DNA from 2 places in the Terribacillus aidingensis genome. Region 1 is predicted to be linked to the other one. Evidence: riboswitches for the same ligand, from Rfam matches in the RefSeq annotation. Region 1 holds a riboswitch; the other holds the start of a gene.
What was found. Region 1 has a riboswitch for S-adenosylmethionine ahead of ABXS78_RS08690 (Na+/H+ antiporter NhaC family protein). Riboswitches for the same ligand answer to the same signal wherever they lie in the genome.
Positions count from the first base shown of each region.

Region 1 (7,374 bases):
TGCTTTTATCAGAAAGTTTAAGAGCAGCAGGAGCAAGTAAGATCTTTGTGGCTGAAGTAAGTGAGGAACGCAGAAAATTAGCTTTGGAAATGGGAGCGGATATCGTTATTAACCCGATAGAGGAAGATGCAGTGCAAGTTATTAAGAATAATACGAATGGCGGAGTGGATGTTTCCTTTGATGTTGCCGGGGTGGAAGCTACATTCAATCAATCTCTTGATTGCATCAAACCTAATGGGGAATTTATGATTGTCAGTGTTTTCGCGAATCCAGTTAACTATCACCCAACAATGCAAGTAGTCAGTGAGAAGAAAATCAATTCCTCTCTTGGTTACAATAATATTTTTAGCCAAGCAATTGATTTGTTAGCTAAGGGATCATTGAATGTTAAGCCAGTCATTACGAGTATTATAGAGCTGGACAACATAGTAGCAGATGGTTTTGAAAAACTGATAAATGATAAAAATGAATGTAAGATCTTAGTTAAGCCTAGTTAAGATAGGAAAAAGGAAGATCAGTTTGATATGCTCCCTTTCAAGTAGACAGTTAAACCTAACTGTTTACTTAAGGGGAGTTTTTTAAGTTGAAGATTCCATACATCATAATTTTACTTTTTGGATGAGATTGTTTTCACTTGATTCATTTTAAGTTCAACTTAAGTTAGTTGAATAAATAACTGTAAAGAACTTATTAGATTACAGAATAGCTTCAAATAGAGATCCTTGAGTCATGGAAAGCTGGAATAGAGGTAAACAATCGTAGTTGGAGGTAAGAGCTCGATTTCGGTTACAATAGACTTTATTGAAGGAAAAGCTTACACTGGTACAATGTGCACGTAGAATGTTCATAAATGATCTTTCTTTATACTAAGTTTATTTGAAATAGCATACGATATATCCCACATTTCGTTCTTCTGTGGTTTTTGGAGTGGTACTAGATAACCTTTTGATGATGTTAGCTATCAACCTAAAAAGATACGTGGGAATAGGTAGTAAGGGGCATGAGTTATGGATAGAAACAACCAAACATCAAATGATTTACAAAAAGGGTTAAAAAACCGCCATGTGCAGATGATCGCACTGGGCGGAGCAATTGGAACCGGCTTATTTTATGGATCTGCTTCTTCCATTGGATTAGCAGGACCGGCAATCCCGCTGGCTTATCTGGTAGGCGGCTTGATGATATTTTTTATCATGCGGGCCTTGGGGGAGCTTTCGGTTGATACGCCAAACTCTGGTTCCATCAGTTATTATGCATATGAGAACTTAGGAGGCTTTTTCGGGTTCTTCTCCGGATGGAACTATTGGTTCAATTACGTGGCAGTAACGATGGCGGAGTTGACGGTCGTCGGTATATACGTCCAATATTGGTTTCCGGAAGTACCGTCCTGGCTGACAGCATTCGGATTCCTTGTCTTGATTACTTGCATTAATTTACTTAGTGTCAAGCTTTATGGAGAATTCGAGTTTTATTTCGCTCTCATCAAAGTGGTAGCTATTATTGGCATGATAATTCTAGGTTTGATAATCATCTTCACTGGTTTTGGCAATAACGGTGTACCGACCGGTTTCTCCAACTTATTTGATGAAGGAGGCTTCCTGCCAAACGGAATGATAGGTGTTCTTCTGGCACTTGTACCTGTTATGTTCAGCTTTGGCGGTGTCGAGCTGGTAGGGATAACAGCGGGTGAAGTGGATACACCTAAAAAAACGATTCCTAAAGCAATTAATCAAGTTGTTTACCGCATCTTAATCTTCTATGTTGGTTCAATGATTGTAATCACAGCTATCTTCCCATGGAATCAAATAGACGGGGAAAGCAGTCCTTTTGTTCAAATACTCGATGGCGTCGGTATACCGGCAGCAGCTGGAATATTGAATATTGTTGTCTTGACTGCGGCTGTGTCGGCGCATAACAGCAGCTTGTACAGTAATGGGCGCATGCTGCATGCCTTAGCGAAGCAAGGCAACGCACCACGATTCCTGCAGCGTACCGGGAAACGGACAGGTGCACCAGTACCAGCCATCTTACTCTCTTCCGGGGTGGCAGGAATTGCTGTTATAGTCAACTTCTTAATGCCGGAAAAGGTGTTCGGCTATGTGATGGCGACTGCGACGGTTGCAGGTATCATCAACTGGAGTATGATTGTTATCATCCATTTAGCATTCCGAAAGCGCATAGGAAAGGAAGCAGCAAGCAAGTTATCCTTCAAGCTGCCGCTTTATCCTATCTCCAATTATGTTGTAATGCTATTCCTGGCAGCGGTGCTCGTCATCATAGGATTCATGCCGGATTATCGTTTGGCTCTTTATATATTGCCTTTGTGGGTGCTGATACTGGTAATAGGATATAAACTGAAGAAAAAATAAAAAATGCGTGTCCATTATAGGGACACGCATTTTTCATTAATTTACTGGCTATCGTATACCCTGACAGGATTTTACCTTAAGGATTACTTCTCTAATTGCTCTTCCCCCCAATAGCAAATTGCATCTAATACAGGAATCAAAGATAATCCTTTTTCGGTTAAGCTATATTCCACTTTTGGAGGCACTTGAGGATATTCTTTGCGATTAACTAGCTGATCGTTTTCCAGTTCTTTCAGCGTATTGGTTAAAGTTTTAAAAGAAATATTGCCTAGCATCCGTTTTAACTGATTATAGCGAATAGGATCATTGCTTAAATATAAGGCATATAAGACTGACATTTTGTATTTCCCCCCAATTAAAGACAACGTAAATCCAAAACCAGTTTCCTTTATCTGATCTTTAAATTCATAGCGATCCATTCAACACTCTCCTTTAGGTAAGTATCGCACTTTAATTACCGTACTTGTAGAAGGGTAAGGCATTCAATAAACTAAATGTACATCAAGCTATGATGCAAAGAAAGCGAAAAAGGAGGAAACAATAATGAAGACCATTGTCTATGCTCATCCTTGGGAAGGGAGCTTTAATCATGCGATCTTAACTAGCATAACAAAAGACTTAGAAGCCAAAAGAGAGAAATTTCAAGTGATCGATCTTTATAAAGATGAGTTTAACCCCGCCTATACAGCTGAAGAATTGAAGTTATTTAACAAAGGAGAAACGCCGTACAAATTAGTTAAGGAATATCAGGAAAAATTAAGCCAAGCCACAGAATTGATATTTATTTTCCCGGTCTGGTGGTGGGACTTACCTGCTATTTTAAAGGGTTTCATCGATAAAGTGATGTTGAGTGGCTTTGCTTTTCTAGAAGACAAAGAAAAAGGTGAGCTGAAAGGATTATTGACCAACATAAGAAAAACAACTGTCATTTCAACTTCTACAACTGATAAAGCTTACATTGAATCGGAAGGTGGAAACGCTATTCAGGGAGTCTTTATTAACAGAACACTAGCTGACTTGGGATTAAGAAATGATGACACAAAATGGGTTCATTTTTCTGGGGTAAACGTAACAACGGATGAGAAAAGAAAAATGTTCTTACAAGAAATACCCCTCAAACTTTGAGTTGATTTTTCTGCTTGACCTTTTCAGAGTGATAGGGGCATATCTTTATTCTGAGAGAAAACAAGGAATTGTATAAGTCTGGTGTAAAAGAACGTAGTACTCATCACACAGTATCCGGCTTACTCCAGTCACAAAAATGTATAGCGAAAAGCCACACTTGTAGTAAAGTGTGGCTTCGTTCATCTTATTATTTATCTACCCTTAAATTCTTGAAATAATATTCTTTGTCATGATCCGTAATCTCCCTGCGTACTCGGCACGGATTACCTACAGCAACAACATTGGAAGGTATGTCTTTTGTAACTACACTGCCAGCCCCAATGACTGTATTGTCTCCTACTGAAATACCCGGAAGAAGAATTGCACCAGCACCTATCCAACAGTTTTTTCCTACAGTTACTGGTACATTAAATTGATATGCTTCTTCACGGAGTTCTGGCCAGATAGGATGCCCAGCTGTTGCTATCGTTACATTAGGGCCTATCATTGTATAGTCTCCGACGTAAATATGCGTGTCATCTACTAAAGTTAAATTAAAATTGACGTAAACATTCTTTCCGAAATGAACATGGTTGCCACCCCAATTTGCGTGGAGTGGGGGCTCTATATAGCAACCTTCCCCAATCTCAGCGAACATTTTTTTTAGCAAAGCTTCTCTTTTTTCTATTTCGGTTGGTCGCGTTTGATTAAAGTCGTATAGTCGTTCGAGGCATACTATTTGTTGAGCTGCAAAATCTTTATCTCCTGGTAGATACATACTGCTATTGTGCAGTCTATCTTTAAAACTTTTATCCATATGTACAGCCTCATTTCTTCAAAAAAGTTAATTATAGTCTTAGCTAACGTCTTTCATTACGTTCTCACCTATCAAGAAGTTTCAAGACCTGATTATTGGCTCAATCGTTTAGGCTTAACACTAATTTCGTTAGCGCGTATTAAAATCAACCGACAGAACATTATCCCTGCTACACATACTAGAAGAAAATAAGGAAATATCAAAAAGGAAATGTTGGCCAACAACTGTCCTAGCAAGGGCGCCACTAAAGTAGCACCAGTGTAAGCAAAGGCCATTTGAATTCCCATAGCTGCTTGTGAATGAACTACTCCAAAATATACAGGAGTTTGGTGTAACATAGAAGGGTAGATTGGTGCAAGACCGGTTCCTATAATGACAAAGGATAATAGAGTAAATATCGTGGGAAATGGAAGTAACATTATAACTAAACCGGAAGCAGCCAAAGTACATCCCAGCTGAATTAATGCTTCATTCTTTATTCGTATTGATAGAAATCCACTTAACATACGGCCTGCTGTCATACCAAGAAAGTACAAAGAAATCCAACCAGCGGCACTTTCGGCTGGGACATTCTCTATTTTGACTAAGTAACTAGAACCCCAGAGCATTATACAAGCCTCTGTTGATGCTATAAAGAAAAATGACACCATTCCAAAGGCAGATCCTTTTTTCTTAAAGGAGTTCAGCAATCCCATTTTATTTTCTGAATTGGTTTCTTTCGTATATTGAATTCTCTTACTATCAGCATTTTCGTATTCTTTCCACTTTGAAAGTGAAAAGAGGAGCAGTAAAACTAATGCAAACTGCAATAATGAAATGGTAAAATAACCGCTTCTCCAAGAATTCCCCCAAACAACTAATACTGATAATATAACAGGGCCGAGCAGAGCTCCAACTCCCCAGAAAGCGTGTAACCAGTTCATATGTTTTGCTTCGTAGTGAGTAGCGACAAACCTGTTTAAAGCTGCATCCACCGCTCCAGCACCCAGTCCCAATGGTATAGCACATACTATCAGCCATATAAATGAAGGAGAAAATGCGAAACCAAGCAGTGCGATAGCAGTCATAGATATACTTATTATAACAATCTTACCCGTACCCAAAACTCTAATTAATCTATATGAAAACAGACTGGATACTATTGTTCCTATAGATATAATAATAGAAGCAATACCTGCATTCCAAATCGGAACCCCAAGATCAGTGTTCATAAGCGGCCACGCAGACCCTAATATAGAATCGGGTAAACCTAAGCTGATAAATGATAAGTAAATTAAGAAGATGAAGAACATGATATCCTCCTATTCCTAAAAAGGAAGCTTATACTGCAAATAAACAGCAATTACCACCCTGTGTTAACGAGTTATTCGCATAAACTTAATTAATTATATTTTTATTCATCGATCTCCTGCTTCATTCATTGGAAACATGCATGAAATTAGAAGCGATAACTTTTTAAGGATGAAATAAATTAGGAGTAGAGGCCGTTACAGCCAATAATTTTGCAAGGGACAAAAGAGAGCACTTTTACTCGTATTTTCCTTTCTAATAAGGAGATATTGAGAAAGCAATGCCTGGGCTTCCTAAAACTATTGATAAAAAAATAGGAGATGTGTATAATCCTACTTACTGTGAAAAAAATATTCTTTTCTTCTTATTTAGAGAGATGGAGGGACTGGCCCGAAGAAATCTCGGCAGCGGAACTTATGAGATTAAGTTGCTGTGCCAAATCCAGCAAGCTGCGGCTTGATAGATAAGAGGAGCGTTTTATAGATATAAAGCCTCTTCTTATGGATGTAAGAGGGGCTTTATTTTTTTGCAATAAAACAAAATCAGAGGTGAATCAATGAAGAAAGCAAATCCATGGGCTCTCATCCCATTTATTGTTTTTTTAGTTTTATTTATTGGATCCGGGATTATCACAGGAGATTTTTATAAATTTCCGGTCATAGTAGCAATCACAATAGCAGCGGCTGTAGCTTTGTCTATGAATCGAAGAGAATCCCTTACAAATAAGGTCGATATTTTCTGCAAAGGTGCAGGTAATAGCAATGTCATGCTGATGGTGATCATATTCATTTTAGCAGGAGCGTTTTCTGAAGTTGCCAAAGGCATGGGAGCAGTAGAGTCTGCTGTAAACCTTACTACATCAGTTGTTCCGCAAAACCTGCTAGTTGTAGGATTGTTTGTCATTGCATGCTTTATTTCCTTGTCGATGGGCACATCTGTTGGATCCATTGTAGCACTAGCTCCAATTGGAGTTGGAATAAGCGATGAAACTAGTCTTTCGCTGGCTTTGGTGATGGGAGTGATTGTTGGTGGTTCGATGTTCGGTGATAATCTATCCTTCATATCAGATACAACGATAACTTCCGTTCGCACGCAGGGCGCACAGATGAAAGATAAATTTAAGGTTAATTTTTGGATTGTGTTACCGGCAGCAATTGTTACGTGCATCATTTTAGGATTTATCGCAATTGGTGAATCAGCTCAAGTAGAACAAATTAACTATAATTGGATAAAGATAATTCCTTACGTCCTAGTTATAGTTTTTGCTTTAATTGGTATGAACGTCTTCCTCGTACTTGTGCTGGGAATTGTTCTTGCGGGAGCTGTTGGCTGGATAGATGGCAGCTACTATTTCATGAGCCTGATGCAGCAGATTGGGGATGGAATGGCAGGTATGTATGAGATTGCCTTCCTTGCAATATTAATAGCTGGAATGGTAGAGATAATTAAGTTTAATGGAGGAATTGATTATATTCTGCACCTTGCAACGCGAAGAATTAAAACGAAAAAGGGTGCCGAATTTAGTATCGCCGGACTTGTAAGTCTAACTGATGTTTCAACTGCTAATAACACAATCTCTATATTGATTACTGGTCCACTAGCTAAAAATATTGCAAATCAGTATGGGATAGAACCGAGAAAATCAGCTAGTATATTAGATCTTTTCTCTTGCTCAATCCAAGGTCTTTTACCATACGGAGCTCAATTATTGACTGCTGCAACCGTTGCAGGAATTTCGCCAATGAGTATCATTCCATACAGCTTCTATCCAATCTTGGTAGGTATTTGTGGTAT
Region 1 covers NZ_CP159996.1:1,632,055-1,639,428, forward strand. The annotation lists gene ABXS78_RS08660 (2,3-butanediol dehydrogenase) at 1-497, shown strand, start outside; gene ABXS78_RS08665 (amino acid permease) at 1,008-2,369, shown strand; gene ABXS78_RS08670 (helix-turn-helix domain-containing protein) at 2,453-2,788, opposite strand; gene ABXS78_RS08675 (NAD(P)H-dependent oxidoreductase) at 2,913-3,494, shown strand; gene ABXS78_RS08680 (sugar O-acetyltransferase) at 3,682-4,290, opposite strand; gene ABXS78_RS08685 (MFS transporter) at 4,383-5,582, opposite strand; SAM riboswitch class I at 5,942-6,050, shown strand; gene ABXS78_RS08690 (Na+/H+ antiporter NhaC family protein) at 6,137-7,374, shown strand, end outside.

Region 2 (7,374 bases), 1.5 Mb from region 1:
GCAAGCCCGCATACAAGGCTATACTAAATTGGAAGTAGGGACAGGCAATTCAAGTATAGATCAAATCGCCTTCTACCAAAAATGCGGTTTCCGAATGAAAACAATAGAGCATGATTTCTTTCTTCGCCACTATGAAGAACCTATTTTTGAAAACGGTATTCAGTGCCGAGATATGGTCCGTTTTGACTATAACCTGTAAACGGCTTTAATTCTTGTTTAATTTATATTATCAATTTCTACAGTCACCAAGGCCCTTTTGACTGGATTTATTTAATAAAACTTCCATTTTTCCAATTTAATTCCCTTAACCATCTAGATATTTAGTAGGATAAGATTATAATAATAATGCTGTCTTTATTATTTTTATACTATTATCCTGATGAGACAGGGAAAGGAGAACTTATGAAGTTCTGTAAAGAATGCGGTAAAGAACTGAAGCCTGGCGCCCAGTTCTGTAATAACTGCGGCACAAGCGCAAGCGGAACACCCACTCCCCAGCGCCAGCAGCAAACCGCACCCAAGAAGAAAATGAGTAAGAAGAACAAGATCATCCTAGCGAGTGTCATCGCAGTACTGATTATCTTGTTTGTCGGCTACAAGACTGGTGAAGCAATGACCAGTAAAGATAAGGTGATCGACGAGTTTGAAACGGCTTTAGCAGAGAAAGATGCAAAGAAACTCGCGAAGGTCCTTACTACAGATGATAAAGAGCTCAAGATTGATGAGGATTCCGTACAGGGACTCATAGCTTACTACAATGAAAATCCGGAAGAATTGGACATTTTAGTAGCGGATATGAGAAGCCAAACAGAGGAAACAGTTGCGTATGCCACTGGTCCTATCCACCTTTCTAAGGATGGGAAAAAACTTCTTCTGTATGATAATTACGAAATTAACGTTCAGCCATATTACATAACCCTAGCTACTGCTTATAAAGATACGGTGCTTAAAGTAGATGGGAAAGAAGTTGGACAAGCAGACGCAGATGACTTCGAAAAGACATATGGCCCATTTGTACCAGGTACTCACGAAGTATCAGCTGAACTGACACACGATATGATAGAAATGGCTGCAACAGAAAGTATGGACCTCTACAGCGAGGATACGAATCCATACAGTGACCTGCAAGTGGAAGGTTCTATAACAGAAGATACGAGAAAACAAATCATGGATCAGATCAATGCAGTAGGTGATCAGCTGGCAAATGCCAAAGCTGCAAAAGACACAAGTCTGCTAAAAGATGCCGGAAAACCATTTAAGCAGATGGTCCAAGACGAAATCGACAGTTTGGATTCTTGGGATTATTCCTACGAGGGTTCCTACCTATCATCGGAATTCGACCTGGATACATTTAATGTAACCAAATTGGACACCGGCTGGGCGGTAACAGCTGATGTCAGCCAAATGTTCAATGAAGCTGAGATTTATGATGGAGCATCAACTGAGCTAGAAGAGCAGTCCCATGAACTCAATTACGTCATGATCTATGATGAAAAAGCAAAGAAATGGCAAGCATATGACGCAGATTATAACTATTTCAGCTCCATCGGTGAAAACACCGAGATAGTGGAGAACAAGAAGCCTACGTTATATGAAGCGGATGGATCCAGTAAATCCGATGAAACAAAAACGGCTGACAGCAGTGCTGAAGGAGATATTCCTGACACAGCAGTCACATTGATGGACAACTACCTGTATGGCTTAATAGACGCAATTAATTATGATAGCTTCAGCAGCGTTTCTCCATATATGGCAGAAGGATCAGCGTTATACGAATCCCAACAGACACTTGTTGATAATTTGACATCCAAAAGCATCACAGAATCCCTGGATGATTACGAGATTACAAGCTATGAAGAAGACGGTGATTCGGCAACTATCACAACAAAAGAAACAATTACAATCTCATACAGCGATGGAACCTCCGAACAACAGGATTATGATTGGACATACACAGCAGAGAAATCGGGAGACGATTGGAAGCTGACGAATATTGAGTAAAACAAAAGAGACAGGATTTCCTGTCTCTTTTCCTAATTAAAAGATTGAAAATTGATTCATGAGTTCTTCCATTTGTTCTATTAGTTCTTCCAAATACATTCTTTGAGCGATATACAAAACAATCATTGTACAGATAGTAACAAATAAAGAGCTGTATACAATATCCAAGCCACTTCTGCTATCACGATATAAGCTTACCAGCACAAGCACAGGCACAATGAAAAACGTGCCAACGAAACCAATAGTAGTAAACCACAAGAAAAGATTAATATTTACTAGTGCAAGCAGGAAACCTAATGCTACTAATCCTAGGAAAGGAATTAAATAGCTCCCGTACCTAACTATTATAGATTTGAAGCTTGTTTCAATCTTTGAGAGTTTGCTCGCAGCAAATACCAAAACTGCCACCACGAAAACAAAAAATGCAAAGAAAATGAACGGCTTGATGGCAAACTCGACAAATGATAACTCAATGTCTAGTTCATCCGCACTTAGCATGTCTCCAAAAAGAGGTACAGTGCTTATTTCCTTTAATAAATTCTTCATCCCGATATAAACTGTCAATCCTAAAAACACAGCGAAGAGAATCATCGTGATGATGCTATTCGTCAGATTGCTAACACCGTAGCGCTTACCTGAGCTAAATGGGTGTTTAATCACATCAGCAAAATAATGGAAAAATGATAATGATGCCTGTTTTGTGACCTCAAGGTACTCATTCGCCTTGGCACTTTCACCCGATGAAACTGCTTCTTGCTGTGTGTGACCTGCTGCAGTTTGCCCTTGTAAAGCTGCACCGCAATTCTCGCAAAACTTACTCCCCTCCGTATTGTTGTGTCCACATGACGGACAAGCTACCATAAAATCTACCCCTTACCTAAAATATTGCACATTTCTCTATGTACTTCCTCATTATACAAAAAATAGGTCAAAAGAGGCAGTGCTTATTAGAATAAGCATGTAAAAAGGCATACATAAGTCATCATATGTACACCTTCTTTTTGTCCATCTTATCGTCTTCCTACATTAAGCCTCTGCCTTAGCCTGTGCTCTTGCAGCAAGTCGATAATAGCGACCATCAGATGCAACGTTTTCTCCGTGAAGAAGAACTGTCTCACCAGACGGCAAGTGAACATAAGGAACTGCCTCCCGTTTCTCCGTGAATTTGATTTCGCGTTTTACACTGATTTCTTTCCGCTGATGGACGAGGTTCGCCAAGTCCTCGACGATGGCACTGGCCGTCGGCAGGGCGCCGGCACCTGGCCCTTGAAGCTTCAGCTTGCCAACCAGATCACCTTCCACACATACAGCATTATCTACTCCATCTACACTGTACAACGGGTGTGCAGCTGTTAGGATGACTGGTTCTACAGATGCCGTCACTTCTCCGCCCGCGTTTTCAAGCGTGGCAACATGTTTAATTTTCCACCCTTGTTCTGCGGCTGCACGGATATCCTGTGAGGAAACCGAACGGATTCCCCTGCGCGTGACCTTCTCCCAAAACGGCTGAGCTTCAAATAACAAATCACTCAACACCATTAGTTTATAAAACGCATCCCAGCCATCAACATCATTGGCGGGATCTGCTTCTGCAAAACCAGCTTCCTGCGCGAGACGCAGCGCCTCTCCAAATGGAAGGCCCTTATCGGACATTTCCGTCAGAATGAAATTGGATGTGCCATTTAAAATCGCCTCTACTTTGACGACATGGTTAATATGCAGAAGCTGCTTCAACGTCCCAATCACCGGTACACCGCCCGCGACTGCTGCTTCATATTCCAACCGAACACCTTTATCCTTTGCCAATTGCTTCAGCTCCGCGCCCCGGGAAGCAATCAATTCTTTATTCGCTGTGATTATATGACAGCCGTGCTGGATTGCTTCCGTTAGATAACTGAAAGCAGGCTCAATTCCGACACTCGCTTCGATGATCACATCAAGATCAGATATGGAGAACAACTCATCTGCATCATCTGTCAGCAATGCGTCCGTCACTTGCTGCGCATACTTCTTCTTTTCCCGCACCAAGACACCTGCCACATGTACCTCCTTCCCGAAAATCGTCTGCAGGTTCTCCTGATGGGAGCGGATCGTCCTCCCTACAGCGCTTCCTACTGTGCCGTATCCTATCAATCCAATCTTCACTGCTGTCATCTGTTTTGCCTCCTCGAATGATTTTCTGCATAAAAAAAAAGCCTCCCTGAGAGGACAGGGAGACGAATGTACCGTACTGTGTCTTCTCTCATCTACAGGAATTAGCACCTATACAAGTCAAAGTTACACTTGCAGGTTGCCGGGCATCATCGGGCCAGTCCCTCCGCCGCTCTTGATAAGAGTTTTATATATTCATTTGTTATGAAGGAGTTTAGCATGAATAAGATACAGAGTCAACTGAAAATTCTAACAACATTATCCGACAAGACTGTCATAAAGGGAACGCGCCCGGCTTATGTCAGCCACACCATGAATGATTGCTCTGCCATCAGCAAATAGCACAAATCTATGACCCTTGTATTGAAAAGCCAGCAAGTATTCATTAACAGTGATCTGGTCGACTGCACAAACCCACTCTTCAGATAAAGCTCGCAGGTTCAATGATTTTTTGGCGCTAGGCCTTATATGGACTGCCTCTCTTCCGCAAAGGACATCCAGTCTCGTCTGGGAGGAGCCATTCAAAAAAGGCAATACTGCATGTGTGCCGCAGCTGGGACAACTTGAATTGCGAAGGTTTTTCACGTCCACTCTCGTATAATCCCCTGTCCAAATATCAAATGCACATAGTTCTGCCTTTACTTCCTGACCGCATAAGATTCGTAATGCTTGTGTCACTTGCATCGCCGCCACCCATTGGACAATCGGGCTGATGATTCCTGCCGTATCACATGTTTCGCTTTGCTGCGGAAGCTGTTCCAAGAGACAGTGAAGACATGGAGTATCTTTATCGGCGAGCACTGGGTAGGTTATCCCGTAGCTGCCCACACATGCACCATATAAGTACGGAATACCGTGCTTCAATGCTGCATCATTGACGATTAAACGTGTCTCGAAATTATCGGTAGCATCCACAATTACATCAGCATCTTCAATCAAGCGCTCGATATTATGGTAATCAACATTTTCAATCACGGTATGCAGCGTCACTTGTTGATTGATTGCCTGTAGTCGCTCCTTTGCTGCAGAAGCTTTCGGCAAATAGGCAGCAGCATCTTGCTCTGTATACAGCTGCTGGCGCTGGAGATTATGGAATTCAACATAATCCCGATCAATAAGCATCAGTTCTCCAATACCAGCACGTACAAGCATCTCTGCAGAAGCAGAGCCTAATGCTCCCATCCCAATTAAGACAATTTTACCGTTTTCCACCTGTGCCTGCCCATCCTTGCCGATGAACAGCTCCTGTTTCCGATAACGATCCTTCATCAGGTAAACAAACCTTCATTCGGGCTGCTAGCTACTGCGTAATTTTTTTCAGGAATTCTTCCTGCTTCAAAACCTAAACGACCTGCTTCAATAGCCAGCTTCATCGCATATGCCATTCGAACAGGGTCTGCAGCTCCGGACACAGCTGTATTCAACAAGACACCATCAGCCCCGAGCTCCATTGCATACGCAGCATCTTTAGGAGAACCAATACCAGCATCAACAATGACCGGTACACTGCTCTGTTCAATGATCATACGCAGGTTGAAAGGATTGATGATACCTTTTCCCGAACCAATTGGCGATGCACCTGGCATAATCGCATGTACTCCCAGATCCACGAGCCGCTTGGCCAATACAACATCATCCGACGTGTAAGGCAGGACAATGAAGCCCTCCTCCAACAGCATTTCAGATGCCCGCAGTGTCTCAACTGGATCAGGAAGCAATGTCCGGTCACAGCCAATCACTTCCACCTTCACCATATCGCATAAACCCGAAGCTTTAGCCAGTTTGGCAATACGAACAGCCTCTTCTGCTGTCTTTGCCCCTGCTGTATTCGGAAGTAAAGAGTACTTTTCCAGATCCAGCTGTTCCAGGAAATTTGGCTGAGATGGCTCAAAGATATCCATCCGCCTCACAGCAAATGTCAGTATCTCTGCCTTCGAAATATCGACCGCCTCTACCTGTACCTCAAATGACGGGTATTTGCCTGTTCCCAATAATAAGCGGGAAGCAAATGTCTTATCTGCAATCTGTAACATTCTTCATCCTCCTCCTACAAAATGAATCAGCTCGACTTTATCGCCATTTCTAATCGGCTGATCTGCATATGAAGCTTTATTAATGATCTCTTTGTTCAGTTCGACAATCACAATCCTTTTCTCCAGGGAAAGTGATGCTAACAGCTGAGCTATAGTCTTGATATCAGCAGATAATTCCTGCTGCCTGCCATTCAGCTGAATATTCACATCAATACCTCCTCGCCAGTGTTCAATCTATCGACACGAAATGCTTCCTTCCATTCTTCCAGAACTTCATTGCTGCTTATCAAATCACAAATCATCTTGCCCGTAGCTGGGGCAAGCAGAATGCCATTGCGCTGATGGCCAGCAGCGATATACAAGCCATTCATTTCTGGATGCTCACCAATCAGCGGCTTGCCATCGTATGTCTGAGGTCTGAGACCTGCCCAGCTTCTGAGGAACGGCATTTTATCAACCTCTGGCAGCATCCTTCTCACTTTCTCCATGATAGTCTGTAATCCTCCAAGCGTGGGCTCAGTGCTCCAATCATTCTTGACCTTTGTTGCACCTATGATCAGCTCATTGTTGTTACGCGGAACAATATAATGCTGATCATGGAATAAACTGCATGTAAGAGGAGTTTGCGTATTCGTAACAGCAATGCACTCACCCTTCACTGGAAAAATCGGCGTCCCCAACCCTGAACGCTGGAGCAGAGCATTACTCCAAACTCCGCTGGCAATCACCACACGATCCGCTTGCCATTCTCCCTTGGAAGTCCGTAACCGATAATGAGCGGATTCCTTCACAATCTCATCGACCCGGGTATAAGCGTTAATCCGGGCACCTAGCATACGGGCAGCTGTATGGAATCCTTTGCAGGCAATTGAAGGTGTGACATGCACATCTTCTGCCATATGAAGAGCGCCTGAAACCGCTTCTGACAGACCAGGTACTTTCTTTAACACAGTTGCACGATCCAGCCATGTTACTCCTTCCAACGAAGAGAACGGAGAGTTCAATGTTTCTTCTTCTGTAAAAACAAGCTGTAATAAACCACCTGGGCGACGTTCCATGTCTATCCCTGTCAGAGAGCGAATATCCTCTTCTGCCTGTTCATAGAGCCTTTGACTAGTACGGGCAAAGGGATAAAGGGAAGCACCGAATTCCTTATATTCTGAATGGGCACCTAGCATACCAGCTGCTG
Region 2 covers NZ_CP159996.1:164,614-171,987, reverse strand. The annotation lists gene ABXS78_RS00990 (GNAT family N-acetyltransferase) at 1-199, shown strand, start outside; gene ABXS78_RS00985 (zinc-ribbon domain-containing protein) at 403-2,001, shown strand; gene ABXS78_RS00980 (zinc ribbon domain-containing protein) at 2,038-2,862, opposite strand; gene ABXS78_RS00975 (homoserine dehydrogenase) at 3,028-4,155, opposite strand; SAM riboswitch class I at 4,241-4,337, opposite strand; gene ABXS78_RS00970 (ThiF family adenylyltransferase) at 4,411-5,421, opposite strand; gene ABXS78_RS00965 (thiazole synthase) at 5,421-6,185, opposite strand; gene thiS (sulfur carrier protein ThiS) at 6,189-6,392, opposite strand; gene thiO (glycine oxidase ThiO) at 6,389-7,374, opposite strand, start outside.
Region 2: another riboswitch for S-adenosylmethionine. It lies ahead of ABXS78_RS00975 (homoserine dehydrogenase); the one in region 1 lies ahead of ABXS78_RS08690 (Na+/H+ antiporter NhaC family protein).